Linked DNA regions of Herbiconiux aconitum. The protein of the gene in region 2 interacts with the protein of the main gene of each other region in a pairwise test. Links are inferred from orthologs where the notes say so. Each region holds a gene or a part of one and is shown on either strand. Other genes may lie near its edges.

Region 1 (5,465 bases), 110 kb from region 2 along the record:
CCACCCCGTTCGCCGCCGCTTTCCGCGTGCAGGAGCGGCTCCCGGCCGGCGAAGCCCAGCTGAAGAAAGCCCTGCGCGAGAGGCGGATCGGCACTCTCGAGATCAAGAAACGCGGCATCGACGTCGACCCGGCCACGCTCCGCACCCGCCTCGCCCTGAAAGGACCGGAGGCCGCCACCCTCATCCTCACCCGGGTCGACGGCGCACATGAAGCGCTGCTCGTCGATCGGGTCGCGGGATGACGGTGACGGCCTCCTGAGACGTCGCGCCTAGTAGGTCGAATACATCGAACTGGTGCCGGCGGCTGCGAGCAGCACGACGATGAAGATGACGTAGACGATGACCCCGAGCACGGCCAGACCGGTGAATACGTAGGAGATGATGAGGCCGGCCTTCGCCAGGCCACGGCCCGACTCGCCCGTGCGGTCGATCTGCTTCAGGGCGATGTGTCCGGTCACGATGCCGGCGATCGAGAACACGAACGCGAGGATGATCGTCACGATCGCCAGGGTGTTCATCGGCGGGGTGGCCGGCGCCTGGTAGCCGTAGTAGGGCTGCTGCCCGGGCGGAGGCTGGTAACCGGGGGGCGGCGCCTGCCCGTATCCGGGGGCCGGCGGAGGGGTCTGATACCCGCCGGTCGGAGGGGTCGGATACCCGCCGGTGGGAGGCTGCTGATAGCCACCCGGCTGCTGATAACCCGGCGCGGGCGGTTGGGCGGGGTAGCCCGGAACCGGCTGCTGGTAGCCGGGGGCGGGCGGCGGTGTGGAGGCGGGAGCAGCGGGCGGCGCCGGCGGAACCGGCGGAACCGACCCTGTCTCGGGCGAGGTCACCGGAGGAACCGGCGGCTCTCCGGCATCAGGGGTGGGGTTGTTCGTGTCGCTCATGGGAACGCCCTTCTGTTTCGGGCCGTTGCCGGCCGGTGCTGCCTGCGTTCGTCGTCGGGCTCGGGCGCAGGCGATCTGGAGCCGCCTGCGCCCGGCACATCAGTATGTCGTGGTGATCGCTCCGGTGGCCGCCGCCGCGACGGCGATGATGATGAAGACGACCCAGAAGATCACGCCGATGCCGCCGATGATGATTCCGGCGATGGCAAGGCCTCGGCCCGATTCGCCCGTCTTCTTGATCTGGCTCAAGGCGATGAACCCCAGGATGACGGCGATGATGTTGAAGCTGAGGATCGAGATCACCAGAGAGACGATCGCGAGCACGTTCGTCTTCTGCGCGACAGGTGCCGGTGTGTAGGCGGGCGTGGGTTCGGTCAAGGGAGACTCCAATTGTCCTAAGAAAACACGATGACGGCCCCTATCGTGGCAGGGCCGCTGAGAAAGTGTCAATGACGCGCGTAACACTCCTCGAGGGGAGCCGTCTGAACCCGTCGTCAGGGCATCTGGATGAGGGTGACCGGCAACGTCGAATCCGCACCGAACCCGAGTTCCGACGGCGCGTGACCGGCCTGGATCAGCTGCGCTCCCAGCGCGGCGATCATCGCTCCGTTGTCGGTGCAGAGCGAGAGGGGCGGGATGCGCAGGGTCACGCCCTGCGCCGCAGCCCGCTCGGCCGCAGCCTCGCGCACCCGCGCGTTCGCGACCACACCGCCGCCGAGCAAAAGACGCGGGATGCCGTAATCGGCGCAGGCGCGGAAGGCCTTGGTGAGCAGCACGTCGACAACCGCCTCGCGGAAGCTCGCGGCCACGTCGGCCACCGGGATCTCCTCGCCGGCGTCGCCGGCACGTTCCACCCAGCGGGCGACGGCGGTCTTGAGCCCGGAGAACGAGAAGTCGTAGCGATGCTTCTCGAGGTCTTTCGCCTGCATCAATCCGCGAGGGAAGCGGATGGCGGCGGGGTCGCCCCCGACGGCGGCCCGGTCGATCTGCGGGCCGCCCGGGTAGGGCAGTCCGAGCACGCGGGCCACCTTGTCGAAGGCCTCGCCGGCGGCATCGTCGATGGTCTCACCGAGGAGCTCGACGTCGTCGACCAGATCGCGCACCAGCAGGAGCGAGGTGTGGCCGCCGGAGACGAGCAGGGCGATGGTGGGGTACTCGAGCGATTCGGCCGCTAGGACGTCGGCACCAACGTGGCCCACCAGATGGTTGACCGCGTAGAGCGGCTTGCCCGTGGCCACGGAGAGCGCCTTCGCAGCGCCGACCCCCACCATGAGGGCGCCGGCGAGTCCGGGGCCGCTGGTGACGGCGATCGCGTCGACCTCGTCGAGGCCGATGCCGGCTTCGGCGAGCGCCGCGGCCAAGGTCGGGTTCATGGCCTCGAGGTGGGCGCGCGCCGCGACTTCGGGAACCACTCCGCCGTAGCGGGCGTGCTCGTCCATCGACGAGGCGATCACGTTGGCGAGCAGCGTCGAGCCTCGCACGATGCCGACGCCGGTCTCGTCGCAGGAGGTCTCGATGCCGAGCACCACGGGGCCGCCGGTCATGACGCATCCTCCTTTCCGTGAGCGCCACCGGCGCGGTCGGCGAGGGCGTCTCCGGCAGCGAGCGCCGGACCCCGCGTGGGCAGCTCGGCGCGCATCACGATCGCGTCGACGCCGTCGGGCTGGTAGTAGGCGGGCCGAACGGCGATGTCGGCGAATCCGAGCGAGACATACAGCCCGTGCGCCACCGGATTGTCGGCACGCACTTCGAGGAACACGGATTCGGCTCCGCGCGTCGACGCTTCTGCGAGCAGGCGGCCCATCAGCTGCCGCCCGAGCCCACGACCCCGCGACTGCTCCGAGACGGCGATGGTCTGGATGTCGGCATCCGTCGACCCCACCGGGCAGAGCAGTCCGGCGTAGCCCTCGATCACGCCGGTGCCGGCTTCTGCGTCCACCCCCACCAGGTAGTAGCAGTGCGGATGCTCGAGCTCGCGCCGCATCGACTCGCGCGACCAGGCGTCGCTCTCGAACGAAGCTTCCTCCAGTGCCATGATGGCGTCCAGGTCGGCCACAGTCGCGCGTCGGAGCTCCCAGCTCACGGCGTCACCCGCTTTCTCGGTCCGGGCATCGTGACATCCGGCGACCGCAGGTAGAGAGGCTCGCTGTACTCCTCGCTCATCCCGCGCTCCCGGTGCAGCAGGGCGACCCGGGCCAGAGCACCCGCGCTGACCTGCGTGGCGTCGATCCGGTCGAACTCGGCGTAGGGCACCTCGTCGGGCTTGCAGAGCGCCGGGCCGTCGGAGCGCACCGGCGCGTCGTCGTCGAGATCGTAGCTCGACCAGTAGACCTCGCGGCGGCGCGCATCCGTCACCACCAGAAGGGGGCCACGGGCCCCCGCCGACCATTCCTCGAGGGCGACGGCGTCGTGGCTCACCACCGACACCACGGGCCGGTCGATGCCGAAGGCGAAGGCGCGGGCGGCGGCGATGCCGACGCGCAGGCCGGTGAAGGGGCCGGGCCCCATGCCGGCGACGACGGTGCGGATTCGGGATGCCGGAACGCCGGCGTCATCGAGCACTCCCGCGATCATCTCCCCGATCACCTCGGCATGGCGCATCGTGTCTTCGGTGGAGCGCTCCGCGAGCACCATCTCGCCGTCGGCCACGGCGACCGACGTGCCGGCGGAGGTATCGATGGCGAGAAACACACATCGAGCCTAACGTGGCCGAGCGCCACCCTTGCTTCCGCGATGGAGCGCGAAGTGGGCGTGATCGGGGCCCCAGGGGCGACTTCGCGCTCCCTCGCGGAAGGCGGTCACGCCCAGCGGGGGCCGGAGGTGCGGATGCGCACCATGCGGGGTTCGATCGGCGCTTCGGCGAATCCCGCGTCGGCGTCGCCGCCCGCTTCGGCATCCGCCGCACCGGTCTGCACCGCGCCCGCCTCCGTGGCTTCGGCCCCGCCCCCGTGCGGTCGGTCGATGTCGATCGCCAGATAGGAGTCGGTCAGCACCTCGATCAACCCGGCGCCCCACTCCACCACCACGACCGAGTGCGCGAAGTCGATGTCGAGGTCGTCGAGTTCGAGCGCGCTGCCCAAACGGTAGGCGTCGACGTGAACGAGTGCCGGTCCGCCGGAGAGCGACGGATGCGTGCGGGCGAGCACGAAAGTCGGGCTGGTCACCGGGCCGCGCACGTCGAGTCCCTCGCCGAGCCCGCGGGTGAAGGTGGTCTTGCCGGCGCCCAGGTCGCCAGAGAGCAGCACGACGTCGCCCGCCTGCAGCAGGCCCGCGATGCGGCGGCCGAACTCGTGCATCTCGTCGGGGGTCGCGATCTCGAGACGCGAGCCGATCTCGGCGAGCCTCGCACGCGCATCCGTGGTCACGATGCCGCGTCCTCCGTGGGCGCGGACACCACCGGCGACGGGGCGGCTTCGGCTCCGAGATACACCCGCTCCACGCGCGCCCCGACGCGGGCGACGATCTCGTCGCCGATCGTCTCGGCGTAGCCGGCCCAGTCCTCGGCCGTGGGTTCGCCACGATCCCCTTCGCCGAACACGATCACCTCGTCGCCCGGCGCCACCTCGGCGTCGCCCACGTCGACCACGAACTGGTCCATGGCGATGCGTCCGGCGATCGGATAGCGTCGCCCGTTGATCCAGACCTGACCGCGGCCCGTCGCGATACGCGGGATGCCGTCGGCGTAGCCGAGCGGCACGAGTGCGAGCGTCGACTCGGCGCCGGTGCGGTAGACCAGGCCGTAGGAGACGCCGTGACCGGCCGGCACCCGCTTCGTCGAGACCACGGAGGCGCGCAGGGTCATCACGGGCCGGAGACCCAGGTCGCGGCCCGAGCGGTCATCGAACGGCGAGATGCCGTAGGCGGCGATCCCGAAGCGCACGAGACCGAGCCGACCCTCGGGCATGCGGATGCCCGCCGAACTCGCCGCCAGGTGCAGCAGCTCGAAGTGCGCGCCGAGCTCTTCGGCCACAGCGACCGCGCGGTGCAGCTTGGCCAGCGCGACGGCGTCTTCCTCGGGCGAGGCGTCGGCGAGGTGCGACCAGGCGGCGTGCAACCGCACGACACCTCGGCGGTCGTACTCGAGGGCTGCGGTCACGAGACCAGGCCAGTCCTCCTCGGTCGCGCCGTTTCGGCTGAGTCCGGTGTCGATCTTGAGGTGCACGCGCGGGGCGCGGGAGGCGCCCGCGGCTGCGATGGCGTCGAGCTGCCAGACCGCCGAGACGCCGAGGTCGATGTCGGCCTCGGCGGCCGCGCCGAACAGGGCATCGGGGTCGTGCATCCAGGCGAAGATGGGCGCGGTGATGCCGGCTTCGCGCAGCACCAGGGCGGCCGGGATGTCGAGCACGGCGAGCGACGAGGCGCCGGATTCCAGCGCCGCGCGCGCCACCGGCACCATGCCGTGACCGTAGGCGTCGGCCTTCACCGCGAGCATGGTCTCGGCGGGTTGCGTCAGCGCCGACAGGGTGCGCACGTTGTGCCGAAAAGCGTCGAGGTCGATGACGGCCTCCCGCCGCGGAGAAGCATCGCTCATGCCGGCACCCCCTCTGACCGGTTGACGAGCACCGGGTACTCGCGCTTCAC
Region 2 (7,933 bases):
AGAGCGGATGGATCTCGACGGTCGCGATCCCCGATTTGACCCAATCGCCGATCTGCGCGTTGTTGGTGCTCTCGAACTGGCCGCAGAACGGGCACATGTAGTCGACGTACATCCGGATGTCGACGACGCCCGACGATGTGTCGGGCGTGGTTGGCACGGGGTCTTCGCCCGCCGCCAGGGCGGGAGTGGTGACGGCCGTGAAGTCGGTGCCGATCGTGATGCCGTCGCTGGCCATGTTGAGCGGGCCGGGGCCGGCGGGCTTCAACGTCGACGTGATCACGAGCGTGATGCCCACGACGATGGCGATCACGACGACGCTCAGCGAGGAGATGAGGATGACCCGATTGCGGATGTCTTTCTTGCGCTGTTCCTCGCGGAGCTGCTTCGCCTTCTCGCGCGCAGCCTCGCGGCGCTGATTCTTCGAAAGACGCGAGTCGTCGGGTCCGCCATTGGTCATGCGTGAATGCTCCGTGTGTTCTGAGTTGCTCGTGTGCGCTGAGTTGAACGGTGGTCGCCTCGATCGGGCGGCATTCCCGATGGGACACAACTTCTCAATGATAGTAGGAAGGGAGTCTGGGAGATCGCCACAGGCTCGCTGAATGCACCGATGAATGCGCCGCCGCGTGGCGCTCCGGCCCATGCCATAATGTCCCCTGGGTCTTCAATGGGGCAGGCCCGTTAATCCATCACAACGGATCGTCCGGCACGTACCTGCCGGTGAAGGAGTAATGAACCATGGCATCAGTCACGTTCGACAAGGCATCCCGTGTCTACCCGGGGTCCACGCGAGCATCGGTCGACAAGCTCGACCTCGAGGTCGCCGACGGCGAATTCCTCGTGCTCGTCGGCCCGTCCGGTTGCGGAAAGTCGACCTCGCTCCGCATGCTGGCCGGCCTTGAAGAGGTCAACGAGGGCCGCATCCTGATCGGCGACCGCGACGTCACCGACATCCCGCCGAAAGACCGCGACATCGCGATGGTGTTCCAGAACTACGCGCTCTACCCGCACATGACCGTGGCCGAGAACATGGGCTTCGCGCTCAAGATCGCCGGCGTCAACAAAGACGAGCGCGCCGCCCGCGTTCTCGAGGCCGCGAAGCTGCTCGACCTCGAGCCCTACCTGGCCCGGAAGCCCAAGGCCCTCTCCGGTGGTCAGCGTCAGCGCGTGGCCATGGGCCGTGCGATCGTGCGCCAGCCGCAGGTGTTCCTCATGGATGAGCCGCTGTCGAACCTCGACGCCAAGCTCCGCGTGCAGACGCGCACCCAGATCGCGAGCCTGCAGCGTCGCCTCGGCGTCACGACGGTCTACGTCACCCACGACCAGACCGAGGCGCTCACCATGGGCGACCGCATCGCCGTGCTGAAGGACGGCCTGCTCCAGCAGGTCGGTTCGCCGCGCGATCTGTACGAGAAGCCGAACAACGTGTTCGTGGCCGGCTTCATCGGCTCCCCCGCGATGAACCTGTTCCACGCCGACCTGGCCGACAACGGTGTCAAGTTCGGCACCTCGATCGTGCCCGTCGACCGCGAAACCCTCGCCTCGACCTCCGGCACCAGCGCCACGATCGGCGTTCGCCCCGAAGACATCGTGCTCTCCTCCACCCCCGGTGAGGGCCTCGAGGTCACGGTCGACCTGATCGAAGAGCTCGGCGCCGACGGCTACCTCTACGGCCACTCCGACATCGACGGCAAGCGCACCGACATCGTCACCCGCGTCGACGGCCGCTCGCATCCCTTCGTCGGTGACAAGGTCTACCTCACCGCCGCCCCGAACCACGTGCACCTCTTCGACCTCGAGTCGGGCGAGCGCCTGGGCAACAAGGCAGTCGTCAGCTAGTCGCTACGCCTCCTCAACCGTTCTAGACTCTGCCGTGGCCCCTCGAAGGCCACGGCAGAGTCGTTTCCACACCACGATCGCCGCGATCAGCATCTGGACGTACCGATGAGCGCCTCCCTCAACATCACCTCAGCCACCGCCGACCCCGGTCTTCTTGACCTGCCCTGGAACGTGCCGCTCGACGAATGGCCCGACCGCTACATCGCGGCCCTCCCCAAAGGCATCTCGCGCCACCTCGTGCGCTTCGCCCACCTCTCCGGACACGTCATCGCCATCAAGGAGACGACGGACGAGATGGCCAAGCGCGAATACGACATGCTGCGCACCCTGCAGCGACTCGACGTGCCCTGCGTCGATCCGCTCGCCGTCATCACCAACCGAACGGATGACGCGGGTGAACCGCTCAACTCGGTGCTGGTGACCCGGCATCTGAAGTTCTCTCTGCCCTATCGGGCCCTGTTCTCGCAGCAGTTGCGGCCCGACACCGCAACGCGACTCGTCGACGCCCTCGCGGTGCTGCTCGTGCGGCTGCACGTCATCGGGTTCTTCTGGGGCGACGTGTCACTCTCGAACACCCTCTTCCGCCGCGACGCGGGTGCGTTCGCGGCCTACCTGGTCGATGCCGAGACCGGCCAGATCTACGACGGACTCTCGAACGGTCAGCGCGAGAACGATCTCGAGATCGCACGGGTGAACATCGCCGGCGAGCTCATGGATCTCGAGGCCGGCGGCCGCATCGACGAGGAGCTCGACCCGATCACCGTCTCGAACGGCATCGTTGCCGCTTATCGGTCGCTCTGGAAGGAACTCACGGGCTCCGAGTCGTTCAGCTCCTCGGAGCGCTGGCGCATCAACGAGCGGGTCGACCGCCTGAACGACCTCGGCTTCGACATCGAAGAGCTCGCCATCAAGACCACCGAAGGCGGCACGACCGTGCGCATCCAGCCGAAGGTGGTGGATGCGGGGCACCACCAGCGGCGCCTCCTGCGTCTCACCGGGCTCGACGCCCAGGAGAACCAGGCTCGACGACTGCTCAACGACCTGGACTCGTACACCGCGAAGTATGCCCGCAAGGGCTACGACGAGGAGATGGTGGCGCACGAGTGGCTGGCCAAGGTGTTCGAACCGGTGATCCGCGCCATCCCTCGCGATCTCCGCGGCAAGCTGGAGCCGGCTGAGGTCTTCCACCAACTGCTCGAGCACCGCTGGTTCATCAGCCAGGACCAGAACCGCGACGTGCCGCTGGCCGAGGCGCTCTCCTCCTACATCGACACGGTGCTGCGCCACCGCCGCGACGAGGCGACGGTCATCGATCCCCCCACGGGCACGTTCACCGTCCCCATCCCCACGCAGGACGGCGAGGCCGACTGGCGCCTCACCGTCTAACGCCCACAGGCGCTGACTACTGGGAGCGCTGGCGGGCGATCTCGTAGAGGGTGACCGACGCGGCGATGCCGGCGTTGAGCGACTCGGTGCCCGAAGAGATCGGGATCGAGACGACCGCGTCGCAGGTCTCCGTGACGAGACGGCTCAAGCCCTTACCCTCGTTGCCCACCACGACCACGATCGGGCCGTCGGCGAAGTCGAGGCCCGGGAGGCTCACGTCGCCGTCGCCGTCGAGACCGATCACGAAGACGCCGCGCGCCTTGAAGGCCTTAAGGGTCTGGGTGAGGTTCGACGCCATGGCGACGGGGGTGCGCGCGGCGGCGCCCGCTGAGGTCTTCCAAGCCGAGGCCGTCACACCCACCGAGCGTCGCTGGGGCACGATCACGCCATGTCCGCCGAACGCGGCGGTGGAGCGGATGATCGCCCCGAGGTTGCGCGGGTCGGTGATGCCGTCGAGCGCCACGAACAGCGGCGTCTTGTGCTTCGCCAGAACCTCGTCGAGCAGGGTCTCCGGATGCGCGTACTCATACGGCGGCACCTTCAGCGCCAGCCCCTGGTGCACCGAGTCGTGCCCGGAGAGCCGGTCGAGCTCAGGCCGCATGACCTCCATCACCGGGATGCCACGCTTGTTGGCCAGCGACAGCGCCTCCTTGACGCGCTCGTCCACCTCCACCCGGAACGCGACGTAGAGTGCGGTCGCCGGGATGTGCGCCCTCAGCGCCTCGACCACCGAGTTGCGGCCGGTGACGATCTCACTGTCGTCGGCCTTCTTCACACGGCGGGCCGGAGCGTTGCGCGGCGCATCCTGACCCTGTCCCCGGTCGTTCGACGAACGCCCGCCCGTACGGGCGCCCTTGCCGCCGCCGGCCGCTGCGAGACGCTCGCGCGCCGCCTTGGCCTTGCCGGCGGGGTGGTACGGGCGGTCCTCCGCCTTCGGGGTCGGCTTCTTGCCTTCGAGCGCCTGGCGGCCCTGGCCGCCCGATCCGACGGCCTTGCTGCCCTTGGTGCCCCTGCGTACGGCGCCGGCCCTCGAGGGGCGGCCCGTTCCTGATTTAGCCATCGAGACTCCAGTGCGCGCCGTTCGGCGTGTCTTCAATTGATATTCCGGCTTGTCCGAGTTCGTCTCGGATGCGGTCCGCGGTTGCGAAATCGCGGTTCGTGCGCGCCGTCTCTCGATCGGCGATGAGGCTTTCGACCAGCGTACCCAGTGCCCGCTCGGCGACGGCATCCCCGCCCGTCGCCCATTCGGGCGAGAGCGGGTTGATCCCGAGCACCTCCGTCATCGCGAGCACCTGGCCGAGCAGCGCTGCCGTCTCGGCGAAGTCCTCGTCGTCGAGTGCGGCATTGCCGCGGCGCACCGTCTCGTGGATGACGGCGATCGCCTGCGGAACGCTCAGGTCGTCATCCATCGCCTCCCGGAATTCGGCGGGGATGACGAGCTCGGAGGTTCCCGCGAAGCGTGTGCCGGCCAGTCGCCGCTCGGCGCGCTCGAGGAAGCCCTCGATGCGCGACACCGCGGCCTCGGCCTCGGCAATCGCTCCGTCGTGGAACTCGAGCGTGGAACGGTAGTGCGCCGCCCCGAGGTAGTAGCGCAGCACGACCGGGCGAGCCGATTCGATGAGCTCGGAGGCGAAGATCGAGTTGCCGAGCGACTTCGACATCTTCTGGCCCGTGATGGCGACGAGACCGTTGTGAATCCAGAGGTTCGCGAACGGGTCGCCGGCCGCGTGCGACTGCGCCTCCTCGTTCTCGTGGTGCGGGAAACGCAGGTCGAGGCCGCCTCCGTGGATGTCGAACTGGGCGCCGAGGTACTTGGTCGACATCGCCGAGCACTCCAGATGCCAGCCCGGCCGGCCACGGCCCCACGGGCTCACCCAGGCGGCCGTCTCGGGCTCGCCTACCTTGTGACCCTTCCAGAGTGCGAAATCGCGCACATCCTTCTTGCCACGCGAGTCGGAGTCGGCGGCCGGCGCCATGTCGTCGAGCTTCTGATGCGTCAACTCACCGTAGCCGGGCCAGCTGCCGGTGTCGAAGTAGACGTCACCGGTGCCGTCGTCGGGAGCGTAGGCGTGCCCCGCATCGATGAGACGCTGAATGATCGCCTGCATCTCGGGGATGCTCGCCGTCGCGCGCGGCTCGTAGGTCGGGGGCAGCACCCCGATCGCGTTGTAGGCCGCGGTGAACTCGAGCTCGATGCGGTAGGCCAGGGCCCACCACTCCTCCGGGCTGCCGGCCGCCGCGCTCTCAGCCGCGTTGATGAGGATCTTGTCGTCGATGTCGGTGACGTTGCGCACGAAGGTGACGGCGTAGCCGCTGTAGGAGAGCCAGCGGCGCAGCTGGTCGTAGACCAGGGCCGAACGGAGGTGACCGATGTGCGGCGACGACTGAACGGTGGGGCCGCAGACGTAGATCCCGACCTGGCCCGGAACGAGCGGGGTGAAGTCGGTGAGCGCGCGGGCCTTCGAGTCGTAGAGGTGCAGAGTCACTGGGTTAGTTTACCGGGCGGCCGGGGCTTCGCTCGGGCTGCCCGGGTCGCGCCGGTCCTTGCCCGGCGCTCCGCGACATGTTCGCGTGCGGTCGGAGGGCCCGGCCTGCGGTCGGGCCCTCCGGCCACGCGCTCACCCTGGGTTGCCTGGGAGCGGCCTGTTGCGTTCGCTCTCGCGGGCCACGTGTTGGGAAACGCAAGCGTGACGGTGACCGCGCGCTACGCGGGCTCGGTGGGGGCCAGGGTTGCGGGTCTCTAGCCCACTACCAGGCAGGTTGCGATTGCCGTCAAGCCCTCAGCGCGGCCGGCGAAACCCAGGCCGTCGGTGGTGGTGGCCGAGACGCTGACGGGAGCGCCGAGGATCGACGTGAGCAGCGCATCCGCCTCCGCCTTGCGGGGGGAGAAGCGGGGGCGGTTGCCGATGAGCTGCACCGAGACGTTGCCGATCGTGAAGCCCGCTTGCTCGAGGAGGTCGCGGGTACGACGCAGGAAGACCTCGCCGTGGGCACCGGCCAAGGCGGGGTCGGAGGTGCCGAAACGGCTGCCGAGATCGCCGAGACCGGATGCGCCGAGCAGTGCATCGCAGATCGCGTGCGCCACGACGTCGCCGTCGCTGTGCCCCGCAAGACCTCGCTCACCGGGCCAGTGCAGACCGGCGACCCAGAGCTCGGCCGGCGCATCGTCGGAGGCGTATGCGTGTGCATCCACTCCGATGCCCGTACGCCAGTGAGGAGCCGAAGCGCGGGCACCCGGCGCGGCGAGCTCCTCGGCTCGCTCCAGATCGTGCGGGTTGGTGATCTTGAACGAGCGCTCGTCGCCGGGCACCACGTGCACCGGGTGCCCGAGTTGCTGCACGAGCTCCGCGTCGTCGGTCACGTCTTCGCCCGCCCGGGCATAGGCCTCGGCCAGAAGCGCTCGGGGAAAGCCCTGCGGTGTCTGCACGGCGGTGAGACGGGAGCGGTCGATCGTCTGCTGCACCACGCCGTCGGCATCGCGCCCCTTGATGGTGTCGGTGACGGGTAGCCCGGGGATGACACCGATCGCACCCGCTCCCGACCGAACGGCCGCGATCACACGTTCGAACACGTCGACCGGAGTGAAGGCGCGCGCCGCATCGTGCACGAGAACGAGATCGACGGCATCCGAGAGCACCTCGAGACCGGCAGCCACCGACTGCTGCCGGGTGGCGCCGCCCGCGACGACCACGTGAGGGGTATCTGACAAATGGGTTGAGGTGGCCCCCACCAAGTCGGCGGGCACGACCACCACCAGTTCAACCGGTTCGGATATGCGCCGAATGGAATCTATCGACCGCGACAGGATGCTGCGACCGCCGACCTCGACGAACGCCTTCGGCACGTTGCGGCCGAGACGGGTGCCTGAACCGGCCGCGACGACGATGATGCCGACCGAAGGGCGCTCAGTCGGCACAGCCGAGGCTCGGTGCTCCACGGCGGGATCGGGAAGGCTAGGAGGCCAGAACCTCGTCGAGCACCAGCGAGGCCTTTTCCTCGTCGGTCTTCTCGGCGAGAGCGAGCTCGGAGATCAGGATCTGACGGGCCTTCGCGAGCATCCGCTTCTCACCCGCGGAGAGACCGCGGTCTTGGTCGCGGCGCCACAGGTCGCGCACGACCTCGCTCACCTTGATGACGTCGCCCGACGCCAGCTTCTCGAGGTTCGCCTTGTAGCGGCGGGACCAGTTGGTGGGCTCCTCGGTGAAGGGAGCGCGCAGCACTTCGAAAACCTTGTCGAGGCCCTCGCGGCCGATGACATCGCGCACGCCGACCAGGTCGACGTTGTCGGCAGGCACCTCGATGGTCAGATCACCCTGCGTCACACGGAGTTTGAGGTAGATTTTCTCTTCGCCTTTGATGACCCGAGTCTTCACCTCGGAAATCGTCGCGGCTCCGTGGTGGGGGTAAACGACTGTTTCGCCAACCTCAAAAAGCATGAATGGATGTCCTTCCGTGGCTACCAGGATACCACAGGGGGTATGTAGTTAGGGTGTCCTAACCATCCCGTCGCGGCCCGCTCGTTGTAAGCTCGAGTCAAAGCGTTTACGACTCTGGAGGGTCTTGTGAGAGCTCGGTTCGCGGCATCCGTTCTGGTGGGCGCACTGGTCGCATTCGGTACTGCAGGATGTGCCTTCATCACACCGCAGGCGACGAAGAACATCGTCGAGACCTCCGACGGCGTCAACGCGACGATCGGTCAGGTGGCCGTGCG

What was found. Proteins that work in one complex are often made in the same cells at the same time.
Region 1: the proteins of rlmB (region 2) and tsaE interact in binary tests that used the Escherichia coli proteins (3 or more experiments, as listed by UniProt). The link is inferred for Herbiconiux aconitum from one-to-one orthologs.

What each region holds. Positions count from the first base shown.
Region 1 is NZ_JANLCM010000001.1:1,837,409-1,842,873, reverse strand. What follows is about bases 2,467-5,465. They hold tsaE (tRNA (adenosine(37)-N6)-threonylcarbamoyltransferase complex ATPase subunit type 1 TsaE), read right to left. Parts: upstream 4,250-5,465; coding sequence 3,683-4,249; downstream 2,467-3,682. Other genes in these bases: alr (alanine racemase), read right to left, coding at 5,412-5,465; alr (alanine racemase), read right to left, coding at 4,246-5,415; tsaB (tRNA (adenosine(37)-N6)-threonylcarbamoyltransferase complex dimerization subunit type 1 TsaB), read right to left, coding at 2,964-3,575; rimI (ribosomal protein S18-alanine N-acetyltransferase), read right to left, coding at 2,467-2,967. Also shown: N1027_RS08800 (class I SAM-dependent methyltransferase), read left to right, coding at 1-242; N1027_RS08795 (DUF4190 domain-containing protein), read right to left, coding at 270-884; N1027_RS08790 (DUF4190 domain-containing protein), read right to left, coding at 984-1,262; tRNA (adenosine(37)-N6)-threonylcarbamoyltransferase complex transferase subunit TsaD, read right to left, coding at 1,379-2,428; more of rimI, read right to left, coding at 2,425-2,466. UniProt on the Escherichia coli protein: Required for the formation of a threonylcarbamoyl group on adenosine at position 37 (t(6)A37) in tRNAs that read codons beginning with adenine.
Region 2 is NZ_JANLCM010000001.1:1,947,896-1,955,828, reverse strand. Bases 2,261-5,260 are described here. They hold rlmB (23S rRNA (guanosine(2251)-2'-O)-methyltransferase RlmB), read right to left. Parts: upstream 4,283-5,260; coding sequence 3,239-4,282; downstream 2,261-3,238. Other genes in these bases: cysS (cysteine--tRNA ligase), read right to left, coding at 4,275-5,260; N1027_RS09325 (DUF4032 domain-containing protein), read left to right, coding at 2,261-3,222. In the rest of the region: N1027_RS09335 (DsbA family protein), read right to left, coding at 1-457; N1027_RS09330 (ABC transporter ATP-binding protein), read left to right, coding at 736-1,836; more of N1027_RS09325, read left to right, coding at 1,942-2,260; more of cysS, read right to left, coding at 5,261-5,708; ispD (2-C-methyl-D-erythritol 4-phosphate cytidylyltransferase), read right to left, coding at 5,963-7,138; N1027_RS09305 (CarD family transcriptional regulator), read right to left, coding at 7,176-7,658; N1027_RS09300 (hypothetical protein), read left to right, coding at 7,785-7,933. UniProt on the Escherichia coli protein: Specifically methylates the ribose of guanosine 2251 in 23S rRNA.